One region of the Duganella zoogloeoides genome, then DNA from elsewhere that is predicted to be linked to it. Evidence: predicted binding sites of a transcription regulator. Region 1 holds the regulator's gene; each other region holds the start of a gene.
The links. Region 1 encodes FNR, which switches genes on or off when oxygen is low (the NO sensors DNR and NnrR bind a similar motif). Its sites were predicted from a motif close to TTGATNNNNATCAA; they were not measured.
Positions count from the first base shown of each region.

Region 2: a site for FNR is predicted at 2,831-2,844, ahead of SR858_RS05785 (universal stress protein). Genes of this name have one in related genera too.
Region 3: a site for FNR is predicted at 2,157-2,170, ahead of SR858_RS21500 (carbohydrate kinase). Genes of this name have one in related genera too.
Region 4: a site for FNR is predicted at 1,916-1,929, ahead of cydD (thiol reductant ABC exporter subunit CydD). Genes of this name have one in related genera too.

Region 1 is NZ_CP140152.1:6,023,897-6,028,273, forward strand. Features, by position in the region: gene SR858_RS26420 (hybrid sensor histidine kinase/response regulator) at 1-84, shown strand, start outside; gene SR858_RS26425 (NHLP-related RiPP peptide) at 163-435, shown strand; gene SR858_RS26430 (putative peptide maturation dehydrogenase) at 464-1,660, opposite strand; gene fnr (fumarate/nitrate reduction transcriptional regulator Fnr) at 1,865-2,623, shown strand; gene SR858_RS26440 (FixH family protein) at 2,702-3,244, opposite strand; gene ccoG (cytochrome c oxidase accessory protein CcoG) at 3,254-4,377, opposite strand, start outside.
Region 2 is NZ_CP140152.1:1,305,437-1,309,813, forward strand. Features, by position in the region: gene hemP (hemin uptake protein HemP) at 74-247, opposite strand; gene SR858_RS05775 (Crp/Fnr family transcriptional regulator) at 475-1,269, opposite strand; gene SR858_RS05780 (response regulator) at 1,551-2,195, opposite strand; gene SR858_RS05785 (universal stress protein) at 2,275-2,757, opposite strand; gene SR858_RS05790 (protein phosphatase CheZ) at 3,119-3,952, shown strand; gene SR858_RS05795 (chemotaxis protein CheA) at 3,952-4,377, shown strand, end outside.
Region 3 is NZ_CP140152.1:4,872,504-4,876,880, forward strand. Features, by position in the region: gene SR858_RS21490 (phosphopentomutase) at 1-1,015, opposite strand, end outside; gene xapA (xanthosine phosphorylase) at 1,071-1,910, opposite strand; gene SR858_RS21500 (carbohydrate kinase) at 2,176-3,342, shown strand; gene SR858_RS21505 (pseudouridine-5'-phosphate glycosidase) at 3,355-4,266, shown strand; gene SR858_RS21510 (LysR family transcriptional regulator) at 4,280-4,377, shown strand, end outside.
Region 4 is NZ_CP140152.1:3,677,419-3,681,795, reverse strand. Features, by position in the region: gene SR858_RS16155 (pectinesterase family protein) at 1-642, shown strand, start outside; gene SR858_RS16150 (M23 family metallopeptidase) at 730-1,254, shown strand; gene SR858_RS16145 (GbsR/MarR family transcriptional regulator) at 1,292-1,891, opposite strand; gene cydD (thiol reductant ABC exporter subunit CydD) at 2,005-3,747, shown strand; gene SR858_RS16135 (amino acid ABC transporter ATP-binding/permease protein) at 3,744-4,377, shown strand, end outside.

The DNA of each region.
Region 1 (4,377 bases):
GCTGCGCCAGCGCTGGCGGCGTTCGACGCGGCCCTGGAAACAGTGCTCGAGGCAGCACGCGAGGCGGACCCTGGTGACGGTTAAACTCGTTGTAAATTCACCAAGTTCGGCGTAGGATGGCCTGGCAGTGCACTGTTTTTATCCACCTTGAGGGAGTACACGATGATTAAACAGACTTTCGATCAGCTCAGCGCCATGCTCGCCAAACTGGCCACCGACGATGGTTTCCGCGACCGCATGCAAAGCGACCCGGTACGCGCCCTGAGCGCACTCGGCATCGAACTCGATCCGGCCAAGGTGCCGGCCGTGCGCAGCCTGCCGTCCAAGCAGGTGAGCGCCGCCGACCATGCCACGTTCGAAAGCAAGGAAGCCGGCGAACGGACCATGGTGCTGTTCATGCTCTCGGGCGTGTCGGCATCGCGCCTGGCCACCTGATCGCCTGATCACTTGACCGGCTAACCGGCTATCCGGCCACCTGGCCGAGGCCGGTTTCGCCGTAGCGCAGTTCCACCATCTCGCGCGCGCCGGTCGCAGCCACGCCGCAGCCGCACACGGCAATCACCGCGTGGCGCAGATGGTCCAGCCCCAGCATGGTTTCGATATCGATGTCGTTGATGGCGGCGGTGATAAACGCCGGCAAGCCCGCTTCCGACGCCAGCAGATAAAACGTCTGCGACAGGTGGCCGGCATCGAGCGACATCGCGCGGTACGCCTTCTGGTGGTTGCGGTATTTCCAGAACGAGCGCTCCACCCGTCCCACCATTACCACCTGCATCGCCGCGCCGGCCAGCCAGTACTGGTCCGCCACCATTTGCAGCGCCAGCGCCGCCGCTTCGTCCTGCGTGGTTGCGCGCAGCGGCACCAGCGTGTTGTCGAGCGGATGGTAGTGGTACAAGCCCGGCGCCAGGCCGTCCACCCGTTGCACCAGCACGAACGCTTCGACCGGATGCAGGCCGCCGCCCGACGGGCTGGTCTTTTTCAGGACGTTGGCGTGCGGGCCGATGTGGCGCAGTTCCTGGGCGCCGAACGTGCGTTGCAGCAGGCGCGCCGCCACCGCCAGCGGCAGGCTGGCGCTGGTATCGTAGTTGCGGCCCGTGTAGCGGCGCAGCAGTACCTCGTCGAGCATGCCGGCGGGCGCCGGCAGCGGCACCGCCGCGCCGATGCTGGCCACCTGCTGCACCGGCGGCGGCGGATTGCCGTGGCGTTCGAGCAGTTCCTCGAAGCTGGGCGCCTCCATGCCGGTGTCGCTGCGCACGTCGTGCCAGCGCGAGAACGTGTGCGCCAGCGCCGCCAGCGGCCGCCAGTGCAGCGTGCGCAAGGTGTCGTCGCGCTCGCGCAGGGCGTCCTGCGCGGTGGCCTGCTCTGGCTGCTGGCCCCGGGCCTCGGCCAGCAGCAGGCCGTGCGCGAGCAGCCGGTCCACGACCGCCGCGCCATGGCGTTCGGCGACCTCATCGCGCGCGGTCCAGACCGATGAACCGACTGCGGCCAGTGCCGCCAGGTCGGCCGCATCGACCTCGATCTCGCGGTCCAGGTGCGGCGCCAGCGCCAGCCAGCGGGTGCTGGCCGCCAGGGTGCTGGTGCCGGCAAACAGCGCGGCCCAGTCGATGTCCAGTTCTTCGCGGGGTTCGAGGTACAACACGGCGCAGCGGCGTAGATTCATGGTCTTTATCTCTCCTGCTCAAGTTGAGAAATCGGCAATAACGAAGACCAGTCTAGCGCATCCTTCGCCAGCGGGAAAGTGGCGGCGGACGGAATTTTCAGCGGCCATTACTTGTACAATGAAAGTAAAAAGCGCGTTGCAATACCTGATGGTGGCAGTGCGGCATCGCACCATTCTGGCGCATGATGGTCTACACTAGCGGACATGATCAAAGACCTGCCATCGCTGGTGCTGCCCGGCGCCACAATCGACATCCTCAAAGCCAGCTGCGCCACGTGCAGCATGCACCAGCTGTGTTTGCCCATGGGACTGGGCAACGAAGACATGGACCGGCTCGACCAGATCATCGGCCGCCGTCGCAAGGTCGCGCGCGGCAATACCTTGTTCCGCATTGGCGATTCGTTCCAGAACCTGTACGCGATCCGCCTCGGCCACTTCAAGACCTACCAGGTCAACCGCGAAGGCGCGGAGCAGATCACCGGCTTCCAGATGGCCGGCGAGCTGCTCGGCATGGACGCCATCAGCACCGACCTGCACCATTGCACGGCGGTGGCGCTGGAAGACAGCGAGGTGTGCGAAATTCCGTTCGCCACCTTGCAGCAACTGCTGGCCGAAATGCCGACCCTGCTGCGCCACTTCCACCGCATGATGAGCCAGGAAATCACGCGCGAGCAAAGCGTGATGCTCTTGCTCGGCAATATGCAGGCCACCCAGCGCTTCGCCGCCTTCCTGGTCAACCTGTCGTCGCGCTACGAAGCGCGCGGCTACTCGCCCAACGCCTTCCAGCTGCGCATGTCGCGCGAAGAGATCGGCAACTACCTGGGCCTGACCATCGAAAGCATCAGCCGCCTGCTGTCGAAGTTCAAGAAAGAAGGACTGGTCCGGGTGAGCAACCGCGAAATCGAACTGCTCAAGCCGCTGACACTCAAGGCGATTACGGCCGGTACCGAAACCTGCGGTTAATGCGGCTAATTGGATGCCCGCCTGCGCGGGCATGACGGAGTAAAAGTTAACGGTATGAACGCATAACCATCCGGGCCGTCATTGCGCACCGGCGATAGACGCCGCCGGCGCCACATCCGCTACCAACGTCACACCGCGCTCCTTCGGCCACGTCCACGCGCCGGCCAGGCGCCAGTCGCGTTTTTCGCCTTCCACCAGCACCACCCAGCGGCTGCGTTCGAGCATGGCCAGTGGCAGTTCGAAGCGGCCGGCCGCATCGGGTTGCACGGTCGCTTCGATATCCTTGTCGGGCAAGGTCGCGTGCGCGAGGCGCAGCCGCAGCCGCTCGGTGATGCCGTCGCCGCTGGCGCGCTGCACCTGGCCCGTCAGCGCGCCGCGATTGGCGTCGTACCCGATCGTCATCGACAGGCCCATGGCGCTGGCCACGCGGTCGCGGCTCAGGTCCTGGTTGATGGCCTTGCCCTGCTTGTAGTAGTCGCCGACCACCACCGGGTCGGGCGTCGAAAACGCCAGCCAGGCGGTAAACACGCTGCCGGCCACCACGATGGCCGGGCCCAGCATCAGGAACCACGGCCAGCGCTGCTTGTACCACGGTGTGACCGTGCTGTGTAAATGGTGCATGGTGATCTCCTAGCGCGGCACGATGAAGACCGCAGTTTCTTTCACATGCAGCGCCGGATCATCCACCGATGTCAGCGCCACTTCGATCTTGTTCGAGCCCTTGTGTGCGGCGCCGTGCGCGGTGCGCAGGCGGATCGGCACGCCGCGCGTTTCGGTCGCCTCCAACTGCACGGTAGCGGGCGTGACCAGGGCCAGCGTGTCGATGCCGGACACGCTGATGCGATACGTGTGGGCGCGCTCGGTCGTGTTCATGATCTGCAGCCGATAGACGTTTTCGATCATGCCGTCTTCGACCTCGCGACCCATGGCGCCACGGTCGCGGATCACGTCCATTTTCAGTGGCACGCGCAGGTACAGGGCGGCGCCGGCGCCGGCCACGATCAGGCACAGCACGGCGGTGTAGATGCGCACCCGGGGACGCCAGGTGCGGCGGCGGATTTCGCTGGGCGTTAAATGCTCGTCGAGCGCGCGCTCGGTGGCGTAGCGGATCAGGCCGCGCGGCGCATCGATCTTGTCCATCACGCCGTTGCAGGCATCCACGCACGCGGCGCAGCCGATGCACTCGTATTGCAGGCCGTTGCGAATGTCGATGCCGGTGGGGCACACCTGCACGCACATCGAGCAGTCGATGCAGGCGCCGCCGGTGTTGGCTGTTTGCTTGTGGCGTGGAACCAGTGGACCACGCGGTTCGCCGCGCCTGGCATCGTAGGTGATGATCAGGGTGTCGCGGTCGAACATCGAGCTCTGGAAGCGGGCGTACGGGCACATGTACTTGCACACCTGCTCGCGCATCCAGCCGGCATTGCCGTAGGTGGCAAAGGCGTAGAACAGCACCCAGAACCATTCCCACGGGCCGAAGTCGAAGGTCTGCACCTCGACCATCAGCTCGCGGATCGGCGTGAAGTAGCCAACAAAGGTAAAGCCGGTCCACAGGGCCACCGCGCCCCAGGCCAGGTGCTTGGCGGTTTTTTTACCGAGCTTGCCGGCGGACCAGGGCTGGCGGTCGAGCAGCATGCGCGCGCTGCGCTTGCCTTCGATGCGGCGTTCGATCCACAGGAAAATTTCGGTATAAACAGTTTGCGGGCAGGTGAAGCCGCACCAGACGCGCCCGGCCACGGCGGTGGCCAGGAACA
Region 2 (4,377 bases), 1.6 Mb from region 1:
GCACATTGGCTGGCAAACTCGAAGGGGAGAGTGGGCGCACACGGTGGCGCGCCCGGTTTCACGCACAGTGATCTTATGCGGTCAGGATCAGCTTGTTGAGCTGGGTGACGCGCAGGCGGTACACGCGGCCCGCATGTTCGATTTCGAGTTCGCGACCACCATCCATCAGGCCGGCGCTGCTGATACGCTTGATTGGCGACACGGCCGAGACCACCGAAACGACGGCGGGAGCGGGACGGACATTCATTACGGGTTGGGTCATGGGCAGGGCGGTAGGCATCGTCATTTCTCCTTTAAATAAGAATGATTCGTATTTGCATTCATTATTGTAGAAGGCGGGATGGAATGCAAGCGCTATTTTGTGCAAACTCGGCCAAATGATAAAAAAACCAAGACAACATAAAAAAAGCCCGGCTTGGAGGCCGGGCGCAAGGCTGGGTTAGAGCGCGGTACGTACAACAAGTTCACATCGGTTCACATCGCCGCCAGCAATTGCGCCGGGGTGGCTGCTTCGTTTTTGCTCTTGGCTGCCGCCAGCTGCTTGGCGCGGGTGCGCGAGGGGGGCAGGCGGCGCAGGGTTTTCAGCGCTTCGGCATCCTTGATGCCGATGGTGCGCTGGTCCACGCTGATCAGGCCGATTTCGTTGAAGGCTGACAGTGTGCGGCTCACGGTTTCCAGCGTGAGGCCCAGGTAGCTGCCGATCTCGTGGCGCGTCATGCGCAGGTTGAACAGCTTGGCCGAATAACCCATATGGGCGAAGCGGTCGGCCAGCGTGACCAGGAAGCGCGCCACGCGCGCTTCGGCGGACAGGGCGCCCAGCATGCCGATCATGGCCTGTTCGCGCACCAGCTCGCGGCTCATGACGCCGTACATCATGTTTTCCAGTTCCAGGTGCACGCGGCCGAGCGCGGTCAGTTTTTTGAACGGCAACAGGATCAGGTCGCAATCGGACAGCGCTACCGCCTCCGACGAGTAATGGCGGGTGTGGATGCCATCGACGCCAAGCATGTCGCCCTTCATCGGAAAGCTCAGCACCTGCTCGTTGCCGAACTCGTCGATCAGCACGGTTTTCAGGAAGCCGGAATTGACGATGTACAAGGTGTCGAACGGCTGGCCGATGGTATGGATGCGCTGGCCGGTTTTGAACTGCACGTGCTGGAACAACAATTCCTCGGTCGTGACCGACACCGCCGACGGAATGTGCAGCAAATCGCATACTTCCTTGAGGTTGGACCAGAGGCGCCCCTGACGCTGGCGGCCGGCTTCCATCGACGACGATTGCAGGGTCGTCGTGACCGGGCGAATTTCAGACGCTTGCGTTGACAACATGGTGAGCTCCTGTGTGCACATTCGAAACAGTGGATGGAAGGCCGCCCGGTTGCGGCTGAAGCAGCGGTGAGCGGCTCGCACGGCACTCTTGTAGCCGTGCAGCATGAAACAGTGATTTCAGTATGCCAACAGGGGCCGGGGCTGGATATCAGCAATGGCTGAATATGAGCGTAGGAGCGTGCGCAGGTTTGTAGGAGAAATCCTACCGGGAGGGGGAGTGATCAGGTTTTGAACGGCGACAGCAGACGATGCGCAACGGCATATTGAACCATTTCGGACAGCGATGTCATCCCCATCTTTTGCATGATGCGGGTTTTATGGGTGCTGACGGTTTTGACGCTCAGGTGCAAGCCGTTGGCGATCTCGGTGATCGACTTGCCTGCCACCAGCAAGGAAAACACCTCGAATTCGCGGTCGGACAGCTGTTTATGCAACAGGCTTTCGTTGGGCATCATGATGTTGAGCGCCAGTTGCTCGGCCACCTCGGTGCTGATGTAGGGCCGGCCGGAAGCGACCTTGCGGATCGCACCGACGAGCTGGGTGCCGGCGCTTTCCTTGGTCAGATAGCCCTGGGCGCCGGCGCGGATGGCCCGCACCGCGTATTGCTCTTCCTCGTGCATGGTGAGAATCAGGATGGCCAGCTTGGGCGCCTCGGCCTTGATCTGGCGGATCAGGTCGACCCCGCTGCGCCCCGGCATCGACAAATCGAGCATCAGCAGGTCGAAGCCGCCCTGGCGCACGTGGCTGAGCACCTCGAAGCCGTCGATCGCTTCGCCGACGATGTCGATGTCGGGCGCGCCGTCGAGGATGCGCTTGAGTCCTTCGCGCATGATCGTGTGGTCGTCGGCAATAACTATTCGGATCATCGTGGGCCGCTCACGTGCGAAGTGTTGGAAAGTAAAAAATATTGCGTTTGAAGTAATCTTATGATGCTACTACAAAAAATTACACGGTGTCCTGATTTTTGTACTCGGGCTCGGCGATCAGGCGGTGCACCAGTACCGGAATGCGTGATTGTGACAACACCTTGTTGGTTACACTGCCCAACAGCAACTGGCCCCAGCCGCTGCGTCCGTGTGAACCGATGAAGATCAGGTCGCACCCATGCTTGACGCCGGCGGCGACGATTTCCGTCGCGGCGCTTTCGGCAAATGTGGTCAGCGCGGTACACGCGATGTTGCGTCGCGCACACGCTTGCACCACGTCGCGTACGTGCTCCTCGCCAGCGCGCAGCAGCGCTGCGCGGTATTCTTCCTCGCTCGGATAGCTGGGAGGGATGATTTCCACGTAGATCGGATACTGGTAGGCGGGGGCGACAAACAGGACCAGCACTTCGGCACCTAGTTGCTCGGCAAACGTGACGCCGGCGCAGGCGGTCTTGCTGGAGACGGAAGATCCGTCGGTGGTGATCAGGATTTTTCGGTACATGGCGAGCTCCCGGAAAGAGACAGCACGAGTTGCATTGTAGACGCGATTTACATTATTGCCAGTATGGAAAGAGTTGATGATACTCAAACATAACGATTTTACTTGCCTGCCGAATGTTGAAAGGTGTTGGCTGAAGCTTCTTTTTTTGCACTCAAGCATTAATTTTGTGTCACAAGCTGCCCGTTGGGCTGACATCCGGTGATAGTATCTCCAAATACAACGGAATGTGACGCCGTCCCGGTAATCGCCGTGGCGGGTTTGGCACATCCGGCACGGCCCTGCTACACTCGCGATAGTGTTTTATTGCCGTGCATCATCATCGTGGGGCAGCAATTTTACAAATTATGGAGAAGCACGGATTATGACCAACGCCGCTGACGATTTCGACGCCTTATTTGAAGAAGTGTCCGCCCAAAGCAAGAAAGCCGCGCCTGCTCCAGCGCCAGCCCCGGCTCCCGCAGCAGCCGAAGACGACCTGGAAAGCCTGTTCGACCAGGTGTCTTCCGGTGTCGCCGTAAGCGCGCCGGCGCCGGCCCCTGTGGCCGCCGCACCCGTCTCAGCCGCACCAGTTGCCGAAGGCGGCGAGGGCGATGAAACTGACAAGCCGATGTTCGAACGCCTGGGCGGCATCGTGCGCCTGTTGCACGACTCGCTGCGCGAACTGGGCTACGACAAGGCGCTGACCGAAGCGTCGTCGCAGATCAATGACGCCCAGGACCGCCTCGAATACGTCGCCACGCTGACCGAGCAGGCCGCCAACAAGGTGCTCAACACCCTCGACGAAGCCATGCCCGACCAGGACACGCTGTCGAAGCAGTCGAAAGACATGGAAAACCGCTGGGCCGACCTGTTCGCGGGCAAGCTGAGTCTGGACCAGTTCAAGCAACTGGCCGGCGATTCGCAAGCGTTTGCCGCCGCCGTCTCGGCCGCTACCGAAACCGAGAAAGCCCGCCTGCTGGAAATCATGATGGCACAGGACTTCCAGGACATCACCGGCCAGTTGATCAAGAAAGTGGTGATCATCACCAAGACCGTCGAGGCGGAACTGGCGCAACTGCTGCGCGACAACGCACCACCTGACGTGCGCGAAAAAATCGCCCAGAAGGAAGTGACCTTGATGACTGGTCCATCGACGCCGACCGTGGCGCTGAGCCAGGACAGCGTGGACGACCTGCTTGCCGATCTGGGGTTCTAATGGACGATATGCTCAAGGATTTCGTCGTCGAGGCGATGGATCTTGCGGTCAACGTGGAAGAGCACCTGCTGGCGCTCGAACGCGATCCTGACAACAAGGAAACCCTCAACGCGGTGTTCCGTTCCTTCCACACCATTAAAGGTGGCGCCGGTTTCATGGGCCTGCCGGCGATGGTGACGGCTTGCCACCTGACCGAAAACCTGTTCGACGCGCTGCGCACCGGCGCCGCGCCCGTCACGCCGCTGGCGATCGAAGCGGCGCTGCAAGCGTCCGGTTTCGTGGCCGACCAGCTGGCCGAACTGAACAACGGCGCCGAGCCGGGCAGCCTGCCGGCCCTGCCGCAGGACCTCGAAAGCCTGCTCAACGACGCCATCGCCGGCAAGGCCGACAGCACGCCTGTTGCCGTCCCGGTTGCAGCACCTGCT
Region 3 (4,377 bases), 1.2 Mb from region 1:
CATGGTCGGCGGTGATCACGGCCACGTCGCCTTCCTGCATGCGGGCGAGGAACTCGGGCAGGCGCGCATCCATTTCATGCAGCGCGTTCGAATAGCCGGTGACGTCGCGGCGGTGGCCGAAGGCCTGGTCGAAGTCGACGAAATTGACGAACGTGAGCGACTTGTCGCCCGCCTCGTCCTGGACTTTCAGCAGCGCGTCGAACAGCGCCATATTGTCCTTGCCCTTGACCACGCGCGACACGCCTTGCGTAGCGAAGATGTCGCTGATCTTGCCGAGCGCGATCACTTCGCCGCCATCGTTCTTCACGTGGTCGAGCAAGGTGGGCGCCGGCGGCGCGACCGCGTAGTCGTGGCGATTGGTGGTGCGGGTGTAATTGCCGTTGGCGCCAGTGAACGGACGCGCGATCACGCGGCCGATGTTGTACGGCTCCACCAGCTTGAAGGCGATCTCGCACACTTCGTACAGGCGCTCGAGGCCGAACGATTCTTCATGCGCGGCGATCTGCAGCACCGAGTCGGCCGAGGTATAGATGATCGGCTTGCCGGTGGCGACGTGTTCATCGCCATGCTTGTTGATGATTTCCGTGCCCGACGCGTGGCAGTCGCCGAGAAAACCCGGCACGCCAGTCAGATCCTGCAGCTTTTGCGTGAGCTCCGCCGGGAACGACGGCACCGTTTTCGGGAAGTAGCCCCAGTCGAATTCCACCGGCACGCCGGCGATCTCCCAGTGGCCGGACTGGGTATCCTTGCCGGTGGAGCGCTCGCGCGCGGCGCCCCAGGCGGCGGTGAAACCGTCACGTTGACTGAAGCCCTGGGCCCACTCGCCGCTGGCGGCATGGGCGGCCGCGGCCAACCCCAGTTTTTCCATCACCGGCAATTGCATCGGCGTGCCAGCCTTGGCGGCCCAGTCGGCGATATGGCCAAAGGTGTTGACGCCGACATCGTTGTACTTGTCCGCGTCGGGCGTGGCGCCGAGGCCGAAGGAATCAAGCAGGAGGATAAATGCGCGTTTCATGGTGTGCTCCTTCAAAAGCAAAAAAGGGCGGACCAGCCGCCCCTTCGGGTATTACTTACGCTTGCGGGGTTTTGCCCACGTTGGCCAGGAAGGCCAAAATCACTTCGATCAGCGATGTGGCGGCAACGGCTGCGTATTTCAGCGTTTGCTCGTGCGACAGCGGGAACGGCGACAGGCCCTCTGCCAGGTTGGTGATGGCGGACACGCCCACCACTTTCAGGCCGCAATGACGGGCCGACACCACTTCAGGCACCACCGACATGCCGACCACGTCGGCACCCAGCGTCTTGAAGGCGCGGATTTCGGCCGGGGTTTCGAAGTTGGGGCCGGCGTAGGCGATGTACACGCCTTCGTGCAGCGGCACGTTCTTTTCCTTGGCCGACGCGTGCAGCAGCGCGCGCAGGTCGGCATCGTAGGCGTTGGCCATGCTGAAGAAGCGCGGACCGAAACGCTCGTCGTTGGGACCCATCATCGGGGTGCCAGGCAGGTAGTTGATATGGTCGGTGAGGGCCACCAGCGAGCCGGCATCGACTTCGGTGCGCAGCGAACCGGCCGCATTGGTCACGAACAGCATTTCGCAGCCCAGCAGCTTCATGGTGCGCACGGCGCTGGTCATCACGCCCAGGCCATAGCCCTCGTACACGTGGCCGCGGCCCTTCATGCACACCACCTGCACGCCCGCCAGGGTGCCCACCACCAGTTCGCCGGCGTGGCCATGCACGGTGCTGATCGGGAAGCCCGGCAGCTCGTTGAAGCTGATGGTAACCGCGTCGGTCATCTGCTCGGCCAGCACGCCCAGGCCGGAGCCCAGGATCATCGCCACGCGTGGCTTGAAGTCTGCAGGAATGCGGGCACGGACGATTTCGGCGGCCTGGAATGGGGAGTTGCTGGACATGGTTTTCCTCTGTTGTTCTTGGGATGGGCCGATCGGGTCGAGCGGAGATACGGCCATGGGACGAGCATGGAGATTCGACATGATGCCTCATCCCCATTATGTATGGCAAATACCATTTTTCTTAACCATTTATACTTGGTGCATATAAATGGGCCAGTATTATAAATCATCCGAAACTTCGCTGACGCAAGCTACTGATAGCGGTTGACCACTTTCAGACATTTGTTTACCATCACAGACAAATGTTTAAACCAAATCAACCCGTGTGAACGAACTCTCGAAGAAGGAACAGCTGTACCAGCTGATCCACGCCAATCCCTTCATCTCGCAGCAGGACCTGGCGGCGGACCTGGGCCTGTCGCGCTCCGCCGTGGCCGGCCATATCGCCAGCCTGATCCGCGAGCGGCGTCTGCTCGGCCGCGCCTACGTGCTGCCGGCGCCGCGCGAGCAGCGCCCGGTGGTGTGCATCGGCGCGGCCAACGTGGACCGCAAACTGCGCACCATCGCTGCCCTGCAAGCCGGTACCTCGAATCCCGCCACCGCCTCGGAAGCCTATGGCGGCGTGGCGCGCAATATCGCCGAGAACCTGGCGCGCCTGCACACCCCGGTGGCGCTGCTGACCGCCCTCGGCGACGACGGCGCCGGCCGCGCGCTGCAAGACCATGCGCAGGCCACCGGGATCGACACGCGCGGCAGCCTGGCGCTGGCCAATACCGCCAGCGGCACCTACACCGCCATCCTCGACGCCGAGGGCGAACTGCACGTGGCCCTGGCCGACATGGCGCTGTACGACCAGCTGACGCCCGAATTTCTGGCCAGCCGCGCGCCGCAACGCGCCGCCGCCGCGCTCACGGTCGCGGACCTGAACCTGCCACGCGACACGGTGGCCGCGCTGATCGACAGCGCCCGTGCCGACGCCGCTGGCGCACCGCTGGTTCTTGTCGCCGTCTCGCAGCCCAAGATGGCGCGCCTGCCGCACGACCTGCACGGCGTGCGCCTGCTGATCCTCAACCGCGCCGAACTCGAAACCCTGGCCGGCCGCCCGCTCCCCACCGAAGCCGACGTGCGCGCCGCCTGCGCCGAGGTGCAGCAACGCGGCGCGCGCGACGTCATCGTTACCTGCGGCAGCCAGGGCGTGTTCCACACCCGCGCCGGCCAGCTGGTGTGGCTTGCCGCGCACCAGGTAAAAGTGGTCGATGTAACCGGCGCCGGCGATGCCTTCTCCGCCGCCGTCTGCTGGTCGCTGGTGCAGGAACAAGACAGTGCCGACCTGACCCTGGCCTGCCGGCGTGGCCTGGCGCTGGCCGCCGTCACCGTGCAAAGCGCCAGCACCGTGGCGCCGCTGCCCGATGCCGGCCTGCTCGACAACATCTCCGATACCGATGCGGCGCACGACCCCGGCCATGCCGCGCCGCTCTATACCAACGCATAACAAGGAACCATCATGCATCAATACCTGCTGTTTTCTCCCGAAGTTGCCGCCGCCCGCGCTGCCGGCAAGGCCATCGTCGCACTGGAATCGACCATCATCTCGCATGGCATGCCGTATCCGCAAAACGTGCAGATGGCGCGTGAAGTGGAACAGATCATCCGCGACGGCGGCGCCGTGCCGGCCACCATCGCCATCATCGGCGGCAAGATCTGCATCGGCCTCTCCGATGAACAGTTGGAGCTGCTCGGCACCTCGCCCGACGCCATGAAAGTGAGCCGCCGCGACCTGCCGTTCGTGCTGTCGCAGTCGAAGCTGGGCGCCACCACCGTGGCCGCCACCATGATCTGCGCCGAACTGGCCGGCATTTCCGTGTTTGTCACCGGCGGCATCGGCGGCGTGCACCGTGGCGCCGAGACCAGTTTCGACATCTCGGCCGACTTGCAGGAACTGGCGCAGACGTCGGTGGCCGTGGTGTGCGCGGGCGTGAAATCGATCCTCGACATCGGCTTGACGCTCGAATACCTGGAAACCCACGGCGTGCCGGTGGTGAGCGTGGGCCAGCGCGGCTTCCCGGCGTTCTTTACCCGCGAGAGCGGCTTCAATGCCGACTTCCAGCTCGACACCCCGGCCGAGCAAGCAGGCTTCATCCGCACCAAGTGGGCACTGGGCCTGAAGGGCGGCGTGGTGGTCAGCAACCCGGTGCCCGCCAGCGAAGCGATGCCGAAAGAAGAGATCGACGCCATCACGCTGCAGGCGCTGGGCGAAGCGGATGATCAGGGCGTGACCGGCAAGAACGTCACGCCGTTCCTGCTCGCGCGCATCAAGGCGCTGACCGCAGGCCGCAGCCTGGTGACCAATATCGCGCTGGTGAAAAACAATGCGCGCTGCGGCGCCGCGCTGGCGGTGGCGATGCTCGCCGCCTGATACACTAACGCCCATGTCCATCGACCTGAAACAACTGAAATACTTCCTCGCCGTCGCAGAAGAAAAGAGTTTCAGCCGGGCGGCCGAGCGGCTGCACATATCGCAGCCGCC
Region 4 (4,377 bases), 2.3 Mb from region 1:
GCGCTGTTCTTCAACAGCGAGGGGCGCCTGATCGTCAAAAACGCCAGCCTGTTCAGCGAGCAGGATACGGTGCAGGTGCGCGGTTATTCGTGGTTCTACCGCTCGCTCATCGCCGGCAATGTGGATTACATCTGGGGCAACAACCGCGCTGCGCTGTTCGAGGACAGCGAACTGCGCACCGTCGGCGATAGCGGCAATGGCAAGAGCGGCGGCTACCTGCTGCAGGCGCGCACCGTTTCCGCGCAGGACAAGGGCTTCATGTTCGTCAACAGCCGACTGACCCACGGCCCCGGTCCCACCGGCAACGACGTCCCGGCCGGCGCCACCTGGCTGGCCCGCAGTCCCGGTTACGCCGCCACCTGGGACCACGTGGCGTTCATCAACTGCCGCATGGGGCCGCATATCGCGCCGGTCGGCTGGGCCGGACCGAACGCCAGGCAGCCGGCGCCCAACCCGGCCCGGGCGACAGCCACCGCCGGCTGGCGCGAGTACGGCAGCATGGACCTTGAAGGCCGACCGCTGGACACCAGCGCGCGCCAGTTTGGCCGGGTGCTCGATGCGCAGGAGGCCAGGGCGGCTTACACGACGCGGGCGGAATTTTTTGCGGGGTTTGGCGGGGGCAGGGGATGGCGCCCCGAATAGAAAACGATGCGGTCTAGCGAAAGAGGTAACATCCGGATTTGATCGAAGCAAAGCGCAAACATGAGGGCTGTTCGGATTTTTCTACGTATGCTGGTGATTGCCGTCGTCCTCATCGTGGGCTACGTCTTACTCGGACCAGGCATCGAACGCGCCATGTACACCATGCGCCTGGCAGCGATGGACAAGCCTACCACGTTGCCGGTACCGGTCGAAGGCGTCAAGCCGCGCGCCTTGCGCGACACCTGGGGCGGTGCGCGCAGCGAGGGGCGCAAGCACGAGGGCATCGACATTTTCGCCAAACGCGGCACGCCGGTGTTGTCGGCCACCGAGGGCATCGTCGTGCGAGTCGGCACCAACCGTCTCGGCGGCCAGGTGGTGTGGGTAATGGGGCCGGGCGGCCAGCGCCATTATTACGCCCACCTCGATCGCTACGCTGACGTGGCAGCGGGCATGCGCATCGAGCCGGGCAGGGTGCTGGGCTACGTTGGCGATACCGGCAATGCCAAGGGCACGCCGCCGCACCTGCATTACGGCGTCTATGACATGGGCGGCGCAATCAATCCGTATCCGCTGCTGCGTGCGGAACCGACTGGACCTGGCAAAAGGAACTGACTTGACCCAGATGGCGTGACCAGTACGAGCAAACCGCTCAGTCCTGGCTAGCCTTGCTTTTTCCGCCCAACAGGCGGTCCTTGGTGCTGAGGAGCTTTTGCACCTTGGCGCCCATCTTCATCAGCTGCGCCAGCGATTCGGGCGACAGGTGCTGCATCTCTTCGAACCAGGTGTTGGCCAGGTCCACCAGTTCGTACATCTCGCGCATGCGCTGCTGGGCGTAGCGGTCGCCCGGTTCGCCGGCTGGCGCCATCAGCGATTCGCGCAGCACCGTCAACGTCGGCGCTACCTCGCGCCGGCGCCGTTCGGCCGCCACCACCTTGAAAATCTGCCAGACATCGCCCAGCGATGAAAAATACTCGCGCCGGTCGCCCGGCAGGCGCGTCTGCCGTATCAGCCCCCATCCCTGCAATTCCTTCAGGCCGATGCTCACGTTCGAGCGCGAGAACGTCAGGTGCTCGGCGATTTCGTCCGCGTGCAGCGGCTGCTCGGACACGAACAGCAGCGCATATACCTGTCCCACCGTGCGGTTGAAACCCCAACGGCTGCCCATCTCGCCGAAGTGGCTGATGAAGCCCTGGGCCAGCGGTGTCATCTGGAAGTTGTTCGGTGTCGGCGTGGCTGGCGTATTCGGCATGGTGGACGTCTCCGGCTATAAAAATTGATGTACATCATCGTTCCGGCGTATTATACTAAAAATCGAATTTACAAGAATTTCTGAAAACTCAGTAATTACAGGATGTTGTTGCCATGTCTTCCGCAAGCGTTTCACTGCCGGTATTTGCCGTTCCCCGCCTGCCCGCGCTGGTGCAGGGCGCCGCCGCCCTGGTGTGGTTGCCGCAGGCGGCGTTGCTGGCCTGGGCGGTGCAGGGCATGGTAGAAGGTGCCGGATGGCGTGCGGCGTTGCTGCCGGCGGCGGCCGTGCTGGCGCTGGGCGTGCTGCGCGCACTGGCCGAGGCCTGGGGGGCGCGCGCCATGTATGCGGCGGCGCGCAGCCACTTGTCGGCGCTGCGGGCGCACGCGGTGGCCGCGCTGGCGCACCGTTCGCCGCTGGACCGCGATCGCGCCCGGTCGGGGCAAGCGGCCAGCGTGCTGGCCGAGCAGGCCGAAGCCGTAGTGCCTTACCTGGTGCGCTTCCAGCCGGCGCGGTGGAAATCCGTGCTGGCGCCGCTGGCCATCGTGGCGGCCATCGCGCCGCTGTCGTGGATCGCTGCGCTGGTGCTGCTGGTAGCGGCGCCCCTGATCCCGGTCTTCATGGCGCTGGTGGGCATGGGCGCGCAAGCGGCCAGCCGCGCCCACATGGTGGAGCTGGGTGGCATGAATGCCTTCCTGCTCGACCGCCTGCGCGGCCTGGCAACCTTGCGCGCGCTGGGCGCCGTGGACGCCACCGCCACCCGCCTGGGCGACACCGCGCAGTCGCTGCGCCGCCGCACCATGGCCGTGCTGCGCATCGCATTCCTGTCTTCCGCCGTGCTGGAGCTGTTTTCGGCGCTGGGCGTGGCGATGGTGGCCGTGTATATCGGCTTCTCGTTGCTGGGCACCCTCGATTTTGGCGCCTGGGACACACGACTGACGCTGGCCCAGGGCCTGTTCATCCTGCTGCTGGCGCCGGCCTTTTTCGAGCCGCTGCGCGAACTGGCCGCCGTCTGGCACGACAAGGCGGCCGGCGAGGCGGGACTGGCCGGCTTGCGCGACCTGGCGGCAGGTGGTGTGATGCTGGTCGGCGCCGGTGATGGTCTCGGTTTGTCCGCCGGGGGCGGTGCTGGCACTGCCGTCGTTGGCGCTGGCGTGGCTGTTGCTGAAGCCACCGAAGCTGCTCCCTCAAGGATGCCACCTGTGGTCGACGTCCGCAATCTGCACTTCGCTCACGCCGGCGAGCAACCGCTGTTTGATGACTTCTCCTTCACCGTGCGCCCAGGCGAACACGTGGCGCTGCTGGGCGCGAGCGGCGTTGGCAAAACCACCTTGCTGGCGCTGATGGCGGGGCTGCTGCCAGCGCAAGCTGGCGAAATCCGCGTCGGCGGTACCATCCTCGATCACGCCAGCGCCCCCACGTTGCGCCGGCGCATGGCCTGGATGGGCCAACGCCCGCATGTCTTCACCGCCCCGGTGGCGGACAACATCACCCTTGGCCGTCCGGTGGAAGCCGGGCAGGCCGTGACCGGCGCGCTGCACCTGGCCGGCCTGGGCGCCGTGGCGCAAGCACGGCCGGAAGTGATGTTGGGCGACGGCGGCCACGGCCTGTCCGGCGGCGAGGCCGTGAGATTGGCACTGGCCCGGGTTGCCGTGTGGCCGCACGCCGACTTGCTGCTGGTGGACGAACCGACCGCGCACCTAGACAGCGAAACCGCCACCCGGGTGACCGATGCGCTGCTGGCGCTTGCCAGGGGCAAGACCATGCTGGTCGCCACCCATGACCCGGTGCTGGCCGCGCGCCTGCACCGCGCCATCGACCTGTCCGTGCGCATCACGCCACAAAGGAGCATCGCATGAACGCTGCATCGCATGCCGCACTGCGCCAGTTGCTGCTGGCCGAACCGAAACGCCTGCTGCTCGGCGCTGTGCTGGCGGCATTGACCACGCTGGGCGGCATGGCCTTGCTCGGTCTGTCCGGATGGTTCATCACCGCTACCGCCATCGCCGGCATGAGTGCTTCGACCGCCTTCATGTTCGACGTGTTCGCGCCATCGGCCGGGATCCGCCTGCTGGCGCTGGGCCGTACCGGCACCCGCTACGCCGAGCGGCTGGTCACGCACGACGCCACCTTCGGTGCGCTGGCCGAGCTGCGCGTACGGCTGTTCCGGGGCTGGTCGCTGCCCGATGCCGCCAGCCGCCTGCTGCGCAGTCCCTCGAAACTGCTGTTCCGTCTCACTGCCGACATCGATGCGCTGGAGTCGCTGTACCTGCGCCTGCTGGTGCCGGCTGCCACCGCGTTGTGCGCGGCCGCGCTGGCCGGCGTGGTGGTCGCATTCATGCAGTGGCAACTGGGCGTGGTGCTCGGCCTGTGGCTGCTGGTGTGCGGCGGCGCGATCACCTTGCTGCTGTTGAAAAGCGCGATCCGTCCCGGTGTGGCCCGCTCGCGCGCCGTGGAAGCGCTGCGCGCCCGCGCCATCGACCTGGTGG